One region of the Streptomyces sp. HSG2 genome, then DNA from elsewhere that is predicted to be linked to it. Evidence: riboswitches for the same ligand, from Rfam matches in the RefSeq annotation. Region 1 holds a riboswitch; the other holds the start of a gene.
The links. Region 1 has a riboswitch for S-adenosylmethionine ahead of thrC (threonine synthase). Riboswitches for the same ligand answer to the same signal wherever they lie in the genome.
Positions count from the first base shown of each region.

Region 2: it holds a riboswitch for S-adenosylmethionine, as region 1 does, so the genes downstream of both, JEK78_RS17645 (aminotransferase class V-fold PLP-dependent enzyme) here and thrC (threonine synthase) in region 1, are expected to answer to the same signal.

Region 1 covers NZ_CP066801.1:2,891,624-2,900,547, reverse strand. The annotation lists gene groL (chaperonin GroEL) at 1-1,365, opposite strand, end outside; gene JEK78_RS12320 (cold-shock protein) at 1,833-2,036, opposite strand; gene JEK78_RS12315 (MoaD/ThiS family protein) at 2,467-2,742, opposite strand; gene thrC (threonine synthase) at 2,898-4,208, opposite strand; SAM riboswitch class I at 4,227-4,395, opposite strand; gene JEK78_RS12305 (glucosyl-3-phosphoglycerate synthase) at 4,549-5,493, shown strand; gene JEK78_RS12300 (trehalose-6-phosphate synthase) at 5,564-6,967, shown strand; gene otsB (trehalose-phosphatase) at 7,043-7,939, opposite strand; gene JEK78_RS12290 (DUF3263 domain-containing protein) at 8,065-8,301, opposite strand; gene JEK78_RS12285 (ROK family protein) at 8,467-8,924, shown strand, end outside.
Region 2 covers NZ_CP066801.1:4,077,786-4,086,709, reverse strand. The annotation lists gene JEK78_RS17665 (NYN domain-containing protein) at 1-526, opposite strand, end outside; gene JEK78_RS17660 (hypothetical protein) at 602-841, opposite strand; gene JEK78_RS17655 (rhomboid family intramembrane serine protease) at 995-1,855, shown strand; gene JEK78_RS17650 (Lrp/AsnC ligand binding domain-containing protein) at 1,892-2,173, shown strand; gene JEK78_RS17645 (aminotransferase class V-fold PLP-dependent enzyme) at 2,267-3,706, opposite strand; SAM riboswitch class IV at 4,012-4,128, opposite strand; gene trpD (anthranilate phosphoribosyltransferase) at 4,230-5,294, opposite strand; gene JEK78_RS17635 (cytochrome bc complex cytochrome b subunit) at 5,453-7,114, opposite strand; gene JEK78_RS17630 (Rieske 2Fe-2S domain-containing protein) at 7,111-8,181, opposite strand; gene JEK78_RS17625 (c-type cytochrome) at 8,178-8,924, opposite strand, start outside.

The DNA.
Region 1 (8,924 bases):
ACCGTTGACGGCGATCTGCTTGAGGGGGGCCTCCAGCGCGAGCTTCACGGCGTTGGCGCCGGTCGCCTCGTCACCGTCGAGCTCCAGCTTCTCGAAGACCTGGGAGGCCTGGAGCAGGGCCACGCCACCACCGGCGACGATGCCCTCCTCGACGGCCGCCTTGGCGTTGCGGACGGCGTCCTCGATGCGGTGCTTGCGCTCCTTCAGCTCGACCTCGGTGGCGGCACCGGCCTTGATGACGGCCACGCCGCCGGCGAGCTTCGCCAGGCGCTCCTGCAGCTTCTCGCGGTCGTAGTCCGAGTCGCTGTTCTCGATCTCGGCGCGGATCTGGTTGACGCGACCGTTGACCTGGTCGGTCGAGCCGGAGCCGTCGACGATGGTCGTCTCGTCCTTGGTGATGACGACCTTGCGGGCGCGGCCCAGGAGGTCCAGGGTCGCGTTCTCCAGCTTGAGGCCGACCTCCTCGGAGATGACCTCGCCGCCCGTGAGGATGGCGATGTCGCCGAGCATGGCCTTGCGGCGGTCGCCGAAGCCGGGGGCCTTGACGGCGACCGACTTGAAGGTGCCGCGGATCTTGTTGACGACCAGGGTCGACAGGGCCTCGCCCTCGACGTCCTCGGCGATGATCAGCAGCGGCTTGCCCGACTGCATGACCTTCTCCAGGAGCGGGAGCAGGTCCTTGACGTTGGAGATCTTGGAGTTGGCGATCAGGATGTACGGGTCGTCGAGGACGGCCTCCATACGCTCCATGTCGGTGGCGAAGTACGCCGAGATGTAGCCCTTGTCGAAGCGCATACCCTCGGTGAGCTCCAGCTCCAGACCGAAGGTCTGGGACTCCTCGACGGTGATGACGCCTTCCTTGCCGACCTTGTCCATGGCCTCGGCGATCAGCTCGCCGATCTGGACGTCGGCGGCGGAGATGGAGGCCGTGGAGGCGATCTGCTCCTTGGTCTCGACGTCCTTCGCCTGCTCCAGCAGGGCGGCGGAGACGGCCTCGACGGCCTTCTCGATGCCGCGCTTGAGGGCCATCGGGTTGGCGCCGGCGGCGACGTTGCGCAGGCCTTCCTTGACCAGGGCCTGGGCGAGCACGGTGGCGGTGGTCGTACCGTCGCCCGCGACGTCGTCCGTCTTCTTGGCGACCTCCTTGACCAGCTCGGCGCCGATCTTCTCGTACGGGTCCTCGAGCTCGATCTCCTTGGCGATGGAGACGCCGTCGTTGGTGATCGTGGGGGCGCCCCACTTCTTCTCGAGGACGACGTTGCGGCCCTTGGGGCCGAGGGTCACCTTGACGGCGTCCGCGAGCTGGTTCATGCCGCGCTCGAGGCCGCGCCGCGCCTCCTCGTCGAACGCGATGATCTTGGCCATGTGAAGTGGTCCCTCCAGGACTGGGGGTGATTCCTTCGGACCGCGCCCGCGCCCGCGACGGACGGCTCGCGAACCGTGTGGTTCCTTGCCCCACCCGGCTCACGGGCCTCACCGACCCGGTCCTTCGTTGTCACTCTCACCTTCAGAGTGCTAACGCCAATAGTTAGCACTCGCACCGGCCGAGTGCAAGGCGCTTCCACGAAGCGACCCGTCGGGAAGCGGGCGGGTCGAGGCCCGTCGGCCCGCGACACCCCGGGCCCGCACCCCCGCCGGGCGCGTCCGGGCCGCCCGGGTGCCGCCGTCCCGTCACACCGGCTCGGCGGGATCCGTGCCACCGACTCGCCGCCTTCGCGCACGGTCGCCGGACCCGTCCGACCGGGGCGAGCGGGCCCGGACACGCCTGAGGGTCCGCACCCGCGCGGGTGCGGACCCTCTCGGAGACGACCGGTCACGGTCGACCCCACGTTTCAGGCGGTGACGCGAACCATGTCGGCCTGCGGCCCCTTCTGGCCCTGCGAGATCTCGAACTCCACCCGCTGACCCTCTTCCAGGGTGCGGTATCCGTCCATCTGGATCGCGCTGTAGTGGACGAATACGTCCGCACCACCGTCGACCGCGATGAAGCCGTACCCCTTCTCCGCGTTGAACCACTTGACGGTGCCCTGAGCCATGCCAACTCCCCTATTACTGGCCCTTGCGCGGATCCGCACTTCGCGGATCCGGGTCAGACCTCGCCCCCCAACGGACGGGGACGTGCGCCGGAACGCGTCGACCGCGGCCGAATGTATCTGTCCGACTGCCGTCGGCAACAGGTCAATCGGACGAGAATTCAGGACGCGGCCGACCCACAACCTCACGACAATCAGTACGATTACCGGGCAATCCGGGCCGGACAAAAGGAGCGAAAGCCGCGAAGGCCGCCCGCAGTTTGGCTGCATATCGACGGGAGCACGGCAGAATTCGAAGGCCCCCGACTTCACGAACGAGGGCGCGTTCCCCAACTGTACCGCGTTCAATCCCGCGGAATCGCCGCCTCCGCATCTCTCGCGGAAGCGGTCCCCGGGGCCACTCCACGTCGCCGCGGGCCGGGTCGACGCCCGGTCAGCCGCCCGCGACCGCCGGGATGATGGACACGCCCGCCCCATCGGGGGTCGCGGTCTCCAGCCCGCTCTCGAACCGGACGTCGTCGTCGTCGACGTAGACGTTGACGAAGCGCCGCAACCGACCCTGGTCGTCCAGGACCCGGGCGGCGATGCCGGTGTGCCGGCGCTCCAGGTCCTCGATGACCTGACCGAGAGTGGCGCCCTCGGCGGTCACCTCGGCCCGGCCGCCGGTGTAGGCGCGCAGGATGGTGGGGATGCGGACGGTGACACTCATGAGGACCTCCGGTCGTCGACGCCCCGTTCGAGGCGGGGGCCGGCCATGGTCGATCGGTACCGTCCCACGCGCGACCGGCCCCGGCGGCACGCGGACGGGCTGCGGTCCCGCGTCGGCGCGCGGACGATCTCCGGGGCGAAGCGGGACCGCGGCGGTCAGCCGAGACCGGCCTCCCGGAAGGACGCCAGGCTCGGGCGGATCGTCGCCGAGAGCCCCGCCCCCTCCACGGCGTCCAGCGTCTTGAGTCCGTCGCCCGTGTTGAGGACGACGGTGGTCTTCCCCGGGTCGAGTACACCGGACTCCACGAGCTTGCGGGTGACGCCCACCGTCACCCCGCCCGCGGTCTCCGCGAAGATACCCTCGGTCCGCGCCAGCAGCCGGATCGCGTCCACGACCTCCGCGTCCGTCACGTCCTCCACCGCGCCCCCGGTCCGTCGGGCGATGTCCAGCACGTACGGCCCGTCGGCCGGGTTGCCGATGGCCAGCGACTTGGCGATGGTGTCCGGCTTCTGCGGGCGGACGACGTCCTGCCCGGCCTTGAAGGCCGCCGACACCGGCGAGCAGCCGGCGGCCTGCGCGCCGAAGATCCGGTAGGGACGGTCCTCGACCAGCCCCAGCCGGACCAGCTCCCGGAACCCCTTGTCGATCTTCGTGAGCTGCGAACCGGAGGCGACCGGCACCACGATCTGCTCGGGCAGCCGCCAGCCCAGTTGCTCGCAGATCTCGTACGCCAGGGTCTTCGAGCCCTCCGCGTAGTACGGCCGCAGATTGACGTTGACGAATCCCCAGCCCTCGCCTGCCGGATCCCCGATCAACTCGGAGCAGAAGCGGTTGACGTCGTCGTAGGTGCCCTCGATGCCGACGAGGTCGCCGCCGTAGACGGCGGCCATGACCACCTTGCCCCGCTCCAGGTCGTGCGGGATGAACACGCAGCTCCGAAGCCCCGCCCGGGCGGCGGCGGCCCCGACCGCGCCGGCCAGGTTGCCGGTGGAGGAGCAGGACAGCGTGGTGAAACCGAAGGCGCGGGCCGCCTCCAGGGCCTGGGCCACGACCCGGTCCTTGAAGGAGTGCGTCGGATTGCCGGAGTCGTCCTTGACGTGGAGCCCACCGGTCACCCCCAGCTCGCGGGCGAGGTTGTCGGCCCGCACCAGCCTGGTCCAGCCCGGATTCAGGTTGGGTCGGGAGGCGACGTCCGCCGGGACCGGCAACAGCGGCGCGTAGCGCCAGACGCTCGCGGGGCCCGCCTCGATCCGCCGACGCAGCTCCTCGGCGTCCAGGTCGTCGAAGTCGTAGGCGACCTCCAGCGGGCCGAAACACTCCGCGCAGGCGAAGACCGGACCGAGAGGGACACGGTGACCGCACTCGCGACAGGCGAGCGCGGCGGCGGGACCGAGGTCCACCGGGCCGCGGGCGCCGTCCGACGGGGCGGCCGAGGGTGACGCGGGGGCGAGAGTCTTGGAAGCCATGGCAGGCGAGGCCCTTTCTCCTCATCTTTCCCACGACGCATCTCGCCGTGAGACGGACTTGGCACCTTCCCTAGCCGGGAGCCTCGCGCGAACCGACCGCGCCGACGGCGACGGTGGGGTACGAGTACCGGCTGGAGGGTTGCCGGGGCTTCAACGGGCCGTTTCCCTCTGCCCCTCTGGATGAGCTGTATGCGGTTGTGACAACGGGGAACCCGACATGCGACGGTCATCCGCGTTGTTCAAGACTGTAACGGAAGGCCGGAACCGTGGAGAGTGCCGTCCGAACCGCGAGACGGGCCGTGGCCGCGCCCACGGGCCCGACAGGAAGGAGCCGCTGATCGTGCTGGAGGAAGTCGAGCGCTGGTTGGTCGATCGCTCCTGGTCCGCGGCCGACCGCCCCCCGCGCCATCTCATGGCCGCCAAGTCCGCGACGGGCCAGACCGTCAGCGTCGTACTGCCCGCGCTGAACGAGGAGGAGACCGTCGGCGACATCGTGACGATCATCCGCGAGGAGCTGGTGCGCCGGTTCCCGCTGATCGACGAGATCGTGGTCGTCGACTCCGGTTCCACCGACGGCACCGCGCGCGTGGCCGAGGCGGCGGGCGCCCGGGTGGCGCACCGGGACGCCATCCTGCCCCACATCCCCACCGCGCCCGGCAAGGGCGAGGTGCTCTGGCGGTCACTGCACGTCACCGACGGTGACATCGTCTGCTTCGTCGACGCCGACCTGCGCGACTTCTCGCCCGACTTCGTCACCGGGACCATCGGCCCGCTCCTCACCGACCCGGGCGTGGCCCTGGTGAAGGCCATGTACGACCGGCCCCTTGGCTCCACGCCGGGTCAGGGCGGACGCGTGACGGAACTCATGGCACGGCCCCTGCTGAACATGCACTGGCCGCGGCTGGCCGGCTTCGTCCAGCCGCTCGGCGGCGAGTACGCGGCCCGCCGCTCCCTGCTGGAGCGGCTGCCGTTCCCCGTCGGATACGGCGTCGAACTCGGCATGCTGGTCGACGCCCTCCACCTGGTGGGCCTGGACGCCCTGGCGCAGGTGGACGTCGGGGTCCGCAAACATCGCCACCAGGACGGTCAGGCCCTGGGCCGGATGGCCGCGGCCATCTACCGGACCGCCCAGCTCCGGCTGGCCCGAGGGCACCTGGTGCGGCCCTCCCTCACCCAGTTCGAGCGGGGCGAGGACGGGTTCGAGCCACGCACCCACCCGGTCGACACCGAGGAGCGCCCGCCGATGGCGCAGATCCCCGAGTACGCCGCCCGCCAAGTGGCCTGAGACCGGCGTCCCACCCGCCCCCACACGGGTTTGAGCCCTCCCGGGTCGGGCTAGGGGAGGTGCTATGGCTATCGCTTCGACGTTCGGTGCCGCCCACGTGCTGGTGGCCTCCAACCGCGGGCCGGTCTCCTACGAGGTCCGGGAGGACGGCTCGCTGCGGGCGCGCCGGGGCGGCGGGGGGCTGGTGTCCGGGCTGTCCGCGATCGGTCCGGACGCGGGCGCCCTGTGGGTCTGCTCGACCCTCGGCGAGGGCGACCGGGAGGCGGTGCGGCGCGGTGTGACCGAGGACGGCGTGCGGATGCTGGACATCCCGCCGGACGTGCACGCCGACGCCTACAACGGCGTCGCCAACTCGGTGCTCTGGTTCGTCCACCACATGCTCTACCGGACGCCGCTGGAGCCCGTCTTCGACGTGGACTTCCGCGGGCGGTGGGCGTCGTACGAGGCGTACAACCGGGCCTTCGCCGAGGCGCTGGCCGAGGAGGCCGCCGAGGGCGCCGCGGTCGTCGTCCAGGACTACCACCTGGCGCTGGTCCCGGGGATGCTGCGGGAGCTGCGGCCCGACCTGCGCATCGGGCACTTCTCGCACACCCCGTGGGCCCCGGTGGAGTACTTCCGGATCCTGCCCGACGACGTCGCCGAACGGTTGCTGCGCGGCATGCTCGGCGCCGACCGGCTCGGCTTCCTCACCCACCGCTGGGCCGAGGCGTTCACCCGATGCTGCGACACCCTCCTCGGCGGACTCGGGGACACCGGGATCGGGGTGCACGGGCTGGGCGCCGACGCGGACTTCCTGCGGGCCCGCTCCCACGAGCCGGACGTGACCGAGCGGATGGCGGCGCTGCGGGCCGAGATCGGCGAGGACCCGGAGGGCCGGAGTCGCAGGACCGTCGTCCGGGTCGACCGCGCCGAGCTGTCCAAGAACATCGTGCGCGGCCTCCTCGCCTACCGCCGCCTTCTGGCCGACCGGCCGGAGTGGCGGGACCGCGTGGTGCACCTCGCCTTCGCCTACCCCTCCCGCCAGGACCTCGCCGTCTACCGGGACTACACCGCCGAGGTGCGGCGGGTCGCCGAGGAGATCAACGCCGAGTACGGGACGGCGGGGTGGACGCCGGTCGTGCTCCACGTCGAGGACGACTTCGCGCGGTCCCTGGCCGCCTACCGCCTCGCCGACGTGGCCCTGGTGAACCCGGTCCGCGACGGCATGAACCTGGTCGCCAAGGAGGTGCCCGTGGTCTCCGACGACGGGTGCGCGCTGGTGCTGTCCCGCGAGGCCGGCGCGTACGAGGAGCTGGGCCGGGACGCGCTCGCCGTCAACCCCTACGACGTGGTGGACACCGCGCGGGCGCTGCACGAGGCGCTGGGCATGCCCGCGGCCGAGCGGGCGGAGCGGACCGGGCGGCTGGCCGCGGCGGCCACCGCGCTGCCCCCCGACCGGTGGTTCCTGGAGCAACTCCGGGCGCTGCGGGGCTGACCTCCCCCCGGAAGCGGACCCCTTCCCCGCGGCGGACGGCGCGGCGCCGGCGGCGCCCCGCCCCGTCCGAGCGGCTCAGGCGAACCGCGCGGCCAAGTCGCGCAGCAGCGCCACCACACCCCCGGGGCCCGCCACCACGATGTCGGCCCGTCGGGCGACCTCGGGCACCTCGTCGCTCCCGCCGCACACCAACAGGCCGGGGGTGCCCTCCGCGCGCAGGGTCTCCACGGCGGCGAAGGCCGGCAGGTCGCCGAGGTCGTCTCCCGCGTAGAGCACGGCCGCCGCGCCGACCGCCCGGGCGTGATCCCGCAGCGCGACGCCCTTGTCCGTGCCGGGCGGGCGCAGCTCCAGGACCATCCGGCCCGGCTCGACGACCAGACCGTTGCGGTCGGCGAGCCGCTCCAGCGGGGCGCGCAGGACGTCGAGGGCGGCCTGCGGGTCGCGCGCGCGCCGCGTGTGGGCCGCCACCGCGAAGCCCTTGTCCTCGATCCAGGTGCCCCGCGCCGCCTCGGCACTCCCCACCAACCCGTGGATCTCGGCTCGGGCGGCGTCGACCCCGGGATGCGGGGCCGGCGCGGTGACCGCGCCGGTGGCGGCGTCCCAGCGCTCGGCGCCGTAGTGGCCCAGGACGACCAACCGCTCCAGCCCGGGCACCCCGGCCAGGCCACCGCGGCGCACCGCCACGACCGCCGGACGGCCGGTGATCACCGCGACGGACGCCACCCGTGAGGCGAGCGCGACCAGCGCGGCGACGGCGCCCGGGTGGGCACGGGCCCGCTCGGGGTCGGCGACGATCGGCGCCAGCGTGCCGTCGAAGTCGAGCGCGATCAGCGCCCGGCCCGGGTCGGCGATCAAGGCGTCGAGCCCCGCACGCCCGGCACGCGTGGACGGGGTCGGCAGGTCCGGCACCGCCGGAAGGGGCGGGTCGGGGACGGGATCGGGGTGGTCGGAGGAGTCCTTGTGGCTGCCCATGCCGCGAAGCTATCCCGAAGGCCCCGGGAACATGCCCGCGCGCGGCGGCCGATCGGCGCCCGGCGACCGCGTCCGGGACGCCGTTGGCGAGCACCCGCGTCGGCCGAGGGCACAGGGCGGACCGCTCACCGGTCGGCGCGCCTGGCCTCGCGCACCCGGCGCAACCGTTTCACGGTCACCGGATCGGCGGCCTGCGCGCGAGCGTCGTCCAAGAGCGCGTTGAGGAGCTGGTAGTACCGGACGGGTGCCAGTCCCAGCTCCTCGTGGATCGCCCGCTCTTTCGCTCCGGGACCGGGGAACCCCCGCCCCTCCAGCGCCAGGATGGCCCGCTCGCGGGGGCCCAGGGGCGGTGTCTCGTCCATGACCCCGACGGTAGCCCCGGCCGCCGACAGGAGGCGGGCGCCCCCGCCCGACCGGATGGCGCGCGCCCGGCCTCTGCGCGCTCCGACACGCGGGGCACTCACCCACCCCTCACCCACCCCGAAGTGGACTAGACCTCTCGGGGCGGCCGGGACACACTGTCTCCCGTGGAACACGTCATCGCGTTGGACGTCGGCGGCACCGGCATGAAGGGCGCGCTGGTCGACGCCGAGGGCGAGGTTTCGCACCGCGCCCGCCGGCACACCCCCCGCGGGCGGGGCGCGCCGGCGGTCGTCGCCGCGATCCTCGACTTCGCCGGCGAGCTGGCCGCCCTGGGAGCCGACCGGTTCGGGTCCCCGGCGCGGGCCGCCGGGGTCGCCGTGCCGGGGATCGTCGACGAGCGGACCGGAAACGCCGTGCACTCCGCCAACCTCGGCTGGCGCGACGTCCCGCTGGGCCGGCTCCTCGGCGACCGGCTCGCCGGCATCCCCGTCGCCGTCGGCCACGACGTACGCGCGGGCGGCCTCGCCGAGGGCCGGATCGGGGCGGGGCGGGGCTCCCCCCGCCACCTGTTCGTGGCGCTGGGCACCGGAATCGCCGCGGCGGTGGGTGTCGACGGCCGCGT
Region 2 (8,924 bases), 1.2 Mb from region 1:
CCAGCTCCCCACGCAGCCGCTCCGCCTCGCCCCTGGCCTGTTCCCGCGCACGCGTCAGTTCCTCGCGGAGCCGCTCCAGCTCGGCCCGACCCTCCTCCTCGACCCGTTCGGCATCCGCCCGGAGTACCTCCTCGCCGGCCGCGGCCACCAGCTTCACCCAGCCGGGAGGCCGCAACACGTAGGCCGCCGCGGCCACGTCCAGGGGGTCGGCCGCCGGGAGAGGGGTGCCCGAGTCGAGCGCGCCGGACAGCTCCGCCTGGGTCTGCCGGAGCCGGTCGGCGATGCGCTGCCGGAAGGCGGGGTCGGTCTCCACGGCGGCGGCCATGGCGTTGCCCGCGAACTTGACCCGACGATTCGGCGTGAAACGAGCGTACTGGCGTAGCTGCGTGGGCAGTTCGGCAGGGCTCAGTCCACCGAAGCCGTCGGCGACGATCCCGACGACGCGACGCCGCACGCCGTCGGGCAAGGGACGGTCGAGCACCTCGGCGGCGCCGCCCTCCGGCCCCCCGCCCTCTGTCTCCACCATCCGTCACCCCAACCCACGTCACGTCCACCGGCCGTCCCGGTACGGTACGCCGGTCGACCTCCGGGTTCCGCGCCCTCAGGACGCGGGACCCGGCCTGTCCACCAGTTCCACCCGGTCCGCGGCGTCGCACCAACGGCACCGCACGGACTCGATGGTCTCACTCACCACCCGGCGCTCCTCGACCTTCGGCTCGCCGGCGAGGTCCAGATGGACGTACTCCACGACCCGTGAGGACCGGGTGACGTCGAACCGCGTGAGGTTGCCGCACAACGTGCAGCGCCAGCGCGTCGTGGCGGTCGGCAGGGGAACTGTCATCGTGGCTTTCCGCCTTCTTCCCGGGTCGGCGACGCCCCGGACGTCCCGGCGCGCGTGGCTCGCCACCCTAGGCCCTGTCGGACGGTCGACGCCCTCCGGTCCGGCGGCGAGGCACCCGATCCCGGGCACGGGGGTCGGTCATGATCTGTACCCATGATCCGTGAATGGCGCTCGTCCCGGGTCCGACGGGCCGGGGCGGCCTCGCCGCGCCCTTCCGACGAACCGGCCGCGGCCGTGGTGACGTACGGACTGATCGCCGCGTGCTGCCTGGTCTTCCTGGTCGGCCCGGCGGCCGGACTCAACCCTCTGTGGGGGACGGGGGACGAACTGGAGGCCGCCCGGAACGCCTGGTTCCGCCGGTGGGGCGTGGTCCCCGCCGATCTCTTCTCGCACGCGCCGCGTGCGCTGCTCACGCCGGTCACCGCGCTCTTCGCGCACGCGAGCTGGGTTCACCTGCTCGGAAACATGCTGTTCCTGCGCGTCTTCGGGACGATGACCGAGGAGCGGATGGGTCGCGGGCAGTTCCTGCTCTTCGCCGCCGGCTGCGGCTACCTCGCGCTGGTCGGCTACGCGGTGGCCCACCACGACTCACGACAGGCTCTGGTCGGGGCGTCCGGGGCGATCTCCGCCGTCCTCGGCGCCTTCCTGTACCTCTTCCCGAGAGCCCGGGTGACCAGTCTCCTGCCGTTCCTGTTCTTCCTGCCCCTGCGCTTCCCCGCGTGGGTGGTCCTGCCCTTCTGGGCGGCGCTGCAGTGGCTGGCGCTCGGACGCACGGGCGAGGGGCCGGGAGTGGCCTACCTCGCCCACGTGGTGGGCTTCACCCTGGGATTCCTCTACGCCTGGGCCCGCTTCGGACGATCGACCCCCGCGCCGACGGTCGACGCGGGGGCGAGCGGGGGTGCGGCGGGCGGTCGGGGCCGACGCACCGGAACCCACCCGGGACCGGGAGAGGCGCCGGAGGCCCGGCCCGGCACCCCGAGGGGCGAGCAGAGGACCGACCCGGGTCTAGAGTGAACAGCACCCGAGCGCCGAACCCGAGGAGCACCCACCGTGATCACCGCGATCGTCCTCATCAAGACAACCGTGGACCGGATCCCCGAGATCGCGGAGGAGATCGCCTCGCTGGAGAGCGTCAGCGAGGTCTTCTCCGTGACAGGCGGCCACGACCTGATCGCCATGGTCCGGGTCGGGGAACACGAGGAGTTGGCCGACGTCATCCCCGGGCGGATCAGCAAGATCCCCGGTGTCCTGGGCACGGACACCCACGTGGCGTTCCGGACGTACTCCCAGCACGATCTGGAGGCGGCGTTCTCGATCGGTCTGGACGGCTGACCTCGCCGGGTCCCGGCACCCGCGGGCGCGCGGGCGGAGTCCGCGCACCGGGCGGACCGGGGTCGTCGGCGGGGCTTGAGCCGGAGATCTGGGTCACGAGATCGGCTGTCGCGGCGCCCGGGCCCCGGCCGGGGCCGCTCGGCGCGCGGCGGGTCCCGGCACGGGGCGTCCCCCCTCGTTCCGGTAGGTCCACCGCGCGCCGTTCCGCACCAATTCGCGCGTGGCGGTCACGAACCGTTCCACGTGCTCCACGGGCGTGCCCGCGCCGAAGCTGACGCGGACGGCCCCGAGGCGCTCCTCGCCCGGCGCGACCTCGCTCCCGCAGCCCCCGGGCGTGCCGGAGCCACCGCCGAGCAGGACCCGCACCAGCGGGTGTGCGCAGAAGAGACCGTCCCGTACCCCGATCCCGTGCTCGGCGGAGAGGGCGGCTGCGAAGTGGGAGCCGTCCCAGCCGTCGACGACGAAGGACAGCACCCCGACGCGCGGAGCGTCGTCCCCGAAGAGCGACAGGAACCGCACCTCGGGGACGTCGGCCAGGCCCTCCCGCACGATGTCGATCAGGCCTCGCTCGCGAGCGGCCAGCGTCTCGAGCCCGGCCTCCCCGAGCGCGCGGCAGGCCGAGGCGAGGGCGTAGGCCCCGATGACGTTGGGCGAGCCGGCCTCGTGCCGGGCGGCGTCGTCGTGCCAGGTGACGTCCACCGCGCCGTCGGGTCGCCGCACGACGCTCCGGCTGGCGCCGCCGCCGGCGAGGTGGGGTTCGGCCGCGCGCAGCCAGTCGGCTCGGCCCGCCAGGACACCGGACCCGAACGGAGCGTGGAGCTTGTGGCCCGACAGGGCCACCCAGTCCACGTCGAGTTCCCGCAGTGAGACCGGGTGGTGCGGGGCGAGCTGCGCCGCGTCGAGCACGGTGCGGGCGCCGTGCTCCCGTGCCGCGGCGGCGAGTTCGCGTACCGGCCACAACTCTCCCGTCACGTTCGAGGCCCCGGTGACGCAGACCAGCGCCGGACGGTCGCGGTTCCGGTGGGCGAGCGCCTCGCTCAGGGTCTCGACGGCCTCCCGAGGGCCGCGGGGGGCGTCGAGGTAGGTGACGTCGGCGCCCCGCCACGCCAAGAGGGAGGCGTGGTGCTCGGTCTCGAAGACGTAGACTCGGCACCCCGCCGGGAGCGCGGCGGCGAGCAGGTTGAGGCTGTCGGTGGTGGATCGGGTGAAGACCACCTGGTCGTCGTCGCGACAGTCGAGGAAGGCCCCGACGGTCCGGCGGGACTCCTCGAAGAGGTCGGTGGACAGCCGGGACAGGTACCCGGCACCTCGGTGCACACTGCCGTAGTAGGGGGCGTAGGCGGCGACGTCGTCCCACACCCGTCGCAGCACGGGGGCGCTCGCGGCGTAGTCGAGTGCGGCGTAGGCGACTTCCCCGCCGGTGACGAGCGGCACGCTCACGTCGAGACCGAGAACGGGCAGGGGGGAGGACAGCTCTCGGTCGGCGGTGGTCGAGACGGGGGCGACGGCGGTGGCAGTGGCGGTGGCGGGCATGGGGGTACTCCTGTGCGGCACGAGCCCCCGCGCGAACGACGTCTGGTCGAGCACGGTGGCGGGAGGGGAGACTGATGGCGGAGCGTCACGGCCCCGGGCGTGGTGCGGGCGTCCCGCCCGTCGGGCGTCGCCCGGCGGTGGGGTGACGTGGCGACGGGACGGCACGGGCGGGCGGGCGGACACCACGACCCACGCGGGCGGTGCGGACGCCACGTCCGCGGCACGCCCTAGCGCATTCGCCGGCTCATGAGAACTCCCTCGAACGACCAGGACCCCTGGCCCCACGCCGTCACCGGCGTGCGAGGGGTCCGCGCTTGTCGCGGACCTCGCTGCCCGCGACCCGGTCTTCACCCGGGGCACCCCGCCACGGACGGAGGGTTGCCGGACAGCCGGCCGGGGCCTTTCGACTGTCGCTCTTGACCTGGAGGGGAAATTACGCGAACGGGCGATGTGTCGCAACCCGGGTCCGGATGGCGGAACGGATCCGGTCACCGGGAGGGCGGCTCGGCCCGCGGCGGGTCGGTCAGGCGCCGCCGGACGCCACCCAGCGCTCCAGGACGCGTCGGGCCGCCCCCGAGTCGACCGCCTCGGCCGCCCGGGCCATCCCGGCCCGCAGCCGATCTGTCAGAGGTCCCTCGGCCCTCTCCAACGCCACCAGCGCCGCGGCCGAGTTCAGCAGGACCGCGTCGCGTACCGGACCCCGTTCGCCGTTCAGCAGTCGGCGGGCCACGTCCGCGTTGTAGGAGGCGTCGGCGCCGCGCAGGGCGTCGACCGGCACCAGGTCGAGCCCGACCGACCGCGGATCGAAGGCCCGCTCGACCACCCGGCCGTCGCGGACCTCCCAGATCCGGGAGGTGGCCGTGGTGGTCAGCTCGTCGAGGCCGTCGTCGCCCCGGAAGACCAAGGCGGAGCTGCCGCGTTCGGCGAGGACCCCCGCGATGATCGGGGCCATCCGCGGGTCGGCGACGCCGACGGCCTGCGCCCGCACCCGGGCCGGATTGGTCAGCGGGCCGAGGAAGTTGAACACGGTGCGGACGCCGAGCTGGCTCCGTGCCGCCGCCACGTGCCGCAGCGCGGGATGGAACCTCACCGCGAAACAGAAGGTGATCCCGATCTCCCGGGCGACCTCCGCGACGCGGGCCGGCGTCAGGTCCAGATCGACACCGAGCTTCTCCAGGACGTCGGAGGCGCCCGACGCCGACGACGCGGCGCGGTTGCCGTGCTTGACGACCCGCGCCCCGGTGCCGGCGACGACGATCGCCGCCATGGTGGAGATGTTGACGGTGCGCGCGCCGTCGCCTCCCGTGCCGACGATGTCGACCGTCTCCCCCGGGACCTCGATCACATGGGCGTGCCGGTACATGGCCCGGACCAGTCCGGTGATCTCCCCGACGGTCTCGCCCTTGGCCCGCAGCGCCACGGCGAACCCGGCGATCTGCGCGTCGGTGGCCTCACCGCGCATGATCAGATCCATCGCCCAAGCGGTGTCCTCCGCCGTGAGGTCCCTGCCGGCGAGCAGGCCGTCGAGCAGGACGGGCCAGGAACGGCCCGCCGCGGTGTCGCCTCCGGCGGGGGTCACAGCGCTCATCGGGCCGCTCCTGGATGGGTTCGGGGGGTGGGACGGGGCCGGGGGCGCCGGGGTGACCGGTTCCGCCGTACGGGGTCCACCCTATCCACTCCGCGAAGGGCCGAGGGCCCCGTCCTGTGACCGGACGGGGCCCTCGGCTTCTGTGGCGACGCGGGGAATCAGTGGTGGCCGTGACCGCTGGTGATCTCCTCGTACTCCTCGACGGTGGGCTTGGGGATCTGGTTGCCCTTGCCGTAATAGGCGTTGCTGAGCTTGGCCCGGAGCTTCTCGGAGCTCTTGACCTTGCGGCGGACGCCGTTCTCGTCGACCTCGGGCTCGATCCGCGCGGGCGGGTACTGCTCGTGGGCCGTGAGGTTGTGCAGGGCCTCCTGGCTGAGCGGTTCGTGGACCTCGATGAACTCGCCGTGCGGCAGACGCTTGATGATGCCCGTCTCGCGACCGTGCAGCACCTTGTCCCGGTCCCGGCGCTGGAGGCCGAGGCAGATCCGCTTGGTGACCACGAAGGCGATGACCGGCCCGGCGAAGAACCCGATCCGGACGAACCAGGTGACCGCGTTGATCGACAGATCGAAGTGGGTGGCCACCAGGTCGTTGCCGCCGCCGATCAGCATGATCATGTAGGCGGTGACCCAGGCGACGCCGAAGCCGGTCCGGGTCGGGGCGTTGCGCGGGCGGTCCAGGATGTGGTGCTCGCGCTTGTCGCCGGTCACCCAGGACTCGATGAACGGGTAGAGCGCGATGACGCCGAGGAACAGACCGAAGATCACCAGCGGGATGAACACGCCGAGTGCCAACGTGTGGCCCCAGAAGTTGATCTCCCAGCCGGGCATGGCGCGCACCAGACCCTCGGCGAAGCCCATGTACCAGTCGGGCTGCGCGCCGGTGGAGACCAGGTCCGGCCGGTAGGGGCCGAGGTTCCAGATGGGGTTGACCGTGGCGATCGCCGAGAAGGCCGCGATCAGTCCGAAGACCAGGAAGAAGAAGCCTCCGGCCTTCGCCATGTACACCGGCAGCAGGGGCATGCCGACGACGTTCTTGTTGTTCTTGCCGGGGCCCGCGTACTGCGTGTGCTTGTGGTAGACGACGAGGATCAGGTGGGCCACCACGAGGCCCAGCATGATGCCCGGCAGGAGCAGGATGTGGATCGAGTAGAACCGCGCGATGAAGTCGTCTCCGGGGAATTCGCCGCCGAAGAGGAACATCGAGATGTACGTGCCGACGATCGGCACCGACAGGATCGCGCCCTGGGTGAAGCGGACACCCGTGCCGGAGAGCAGGTCGTCGGGGAGCGAGTAGCCGGTGAACCCGGTGAACATGCCCAGCACGAACAGCAGGAAGCCGAACAGCCAGTTGATCTCGCGCGGCTTGCGGAAGGCGCCGGTGAAGAAGACGCGCATCATGTGCACGAACATGCCGGCGATGAAGACGATCGCCGCCCAGTGGTGGATCTGCCGGATGAGCAGGCCACCGCGGATGTCGAAGCTGATGTCCAGCGTCGACTTGTAGGCCTCGCTCATCAGCTGGCCCTGCATGGGGATGTAGCTGCCGTGGTACTCCACCTCGTTCATCGAGGGGTGGAAGAACAGGGTCAGGTACACACCCGTGAGGATGATGATGAGGAAGCTGTAGAGGCAGATCTCGCCCAACATGAAGGACCAGTGGTCCGGGAAGATCTTGCGCATGTTGGCCTTGGCCAGGGTGAAGATCCCCAGTCGGCCGTCCGCCCAGTCGGCGACGCGCTCGCCGGCCGGCGCCTTCCCGCGGGGGCGGCTCGCAGCGTCCCCCGCCGGGGTGCTCGGTGCGTTCGGTGTAGTGCTCATCCGCGCTCCCAGAAGGAAGGACCGACGGGCTCTTCGAAGTCGCCGAGCGCCTCGAGGTAGCCCTCGTCGTTCACGCCGATGCGCAGCTGCGGCAGGGCGTGGCCGGCGGGACCGAAGATCACGCGGGCACCGTCGGCGAGGTCGAAGGTGGACTGGTGGCAGGGGCAGAGCACGTGGTGCGTCTGCTGCTCGTACAGCGAGACCGGGCAACCGACGTGGGTGCAGATCTTCGAGTAGGCCACGATGCCCTCGTGGGACCACTCCAGCTCGCGCTGGTCCTTGATGTCCTCCGGCTGGAGCCGGACGATCATCAGCGCGGCCTTCGCGATCTCGTTGAGGAAGCCGTGGTCGTGCTCGTCCAACCCCTCGGGCTGGGCGAAGGTCAGGGAGCCGACGGCGATGTCGGAGGGCCGCAGCGGCTCGTGGGTGTTCTGGTTGATGAGCAGCTTGCCCCGGGACCAGAGCGTGTGGCGCAGCTTGTCCTCGGGCAGCGGACCGAGGTCGCGCAGCAGGACGACACCGGAGAGCGGCACCAGCGTGAGGGCACCGAACATGGTGTTGCGGATCAACTTGCGCCGACCGAGTCCGGACTCCTTGGCGCCCTGGGCGAAGTCGGCGAAGACCTTCTCACGGACCTCGGGCGACGCGGCGATCGGGTGGCGCTCGTCGGCGATCTCCTCGTCCGACATCAACGTGCGTCCCCAGTGCACGGCGCCGGCGCCGATGCAGAACAGGGCCGCGCCCAGGGTCAGCCCCAAGGCGAAGTTCAGCGCGTTGATGTGGCCGAGCGGCCAGACGTAGATCGGCTTGTCGTGCGGGATCGCCACGAAGGAGGCGATGAAGCCGACGGTGGCCAGCATCGAGATCGTGAACAGGAGTGCCACGGTGCGCTCGGAGCGCTTGGCGGCCCGCTCGTCGATGTCCTGGACGCGGTGCTCGTGGGGCGGCAGCCCCGGGTCGGCGAACGGGTGCTTGTCGTCCGCGACGCCGAGGCCGGAGTGGGCCTCGTCGTCTCCTGCGGACCGCCCGGCGGGCAGGTTCTCTTCGGGAATGTCTTGGCTACTCATGACTTCTTGGCCTTTGCGGTCCGGGCGGCGACCCACACGGCGACGGCGACGCAGGAACCGAGGACGAAGATCCAGCCGAAGAGGCCCTCCGCGACCGGCCCGAGGCCGCCCAGGGACATGCCGCCCGGGGAGACCGTCTCACTGCTGTTGACCGCGTCGAGGTACGCGATGACGTCCTTCTTGTTCTGCTCGGTCAGCGTGGTGTCGGGGAAGGACGGCATCTGCTGAGGGCCGGTCTGCATGGCCTCGTAGATGTGCTTCGGGTCCACCCCGTCCAGCGCCGGAGCGTACTTCCCGTGCGTCAGGGCGCCGCCCTTGCCCGTGAAGTTGTGGCACTGCGCGCAGTTGGTGCGGAAGAGGTTGCCACCCTCGGCGATGTCCGCGCCCTCGGGACCGTACTGCTCCTCGGTCGGGATGGCGGGACCGGCGCCCAGCGAGGCGATGTACGCGGCGAGCTGGTCGATCTCCGCCTGGGAGTAGATGACCGGCTTGGCGGGCAGCTGGGGCCCCGGCTGCTGGGCGGGCATCCGACCGGTGCCGACCTGGAAGTCGACGGCCGCGGCGCCCACGCCCACGAGGCTGGGGTTGCCGATCGTGCCCTGACCGTCGGTGCCGTGACAACTGGCGCAGCCGACGGCGTAGAGCTTCTTGCCCTCATCGATGGTGAGGGACTGAGGCGTCTCGTCGGCCCGCGCCTTGTCCGCGGGCGCGAACACGGCGTAGAGCCCCCCGGTGCATGCCAG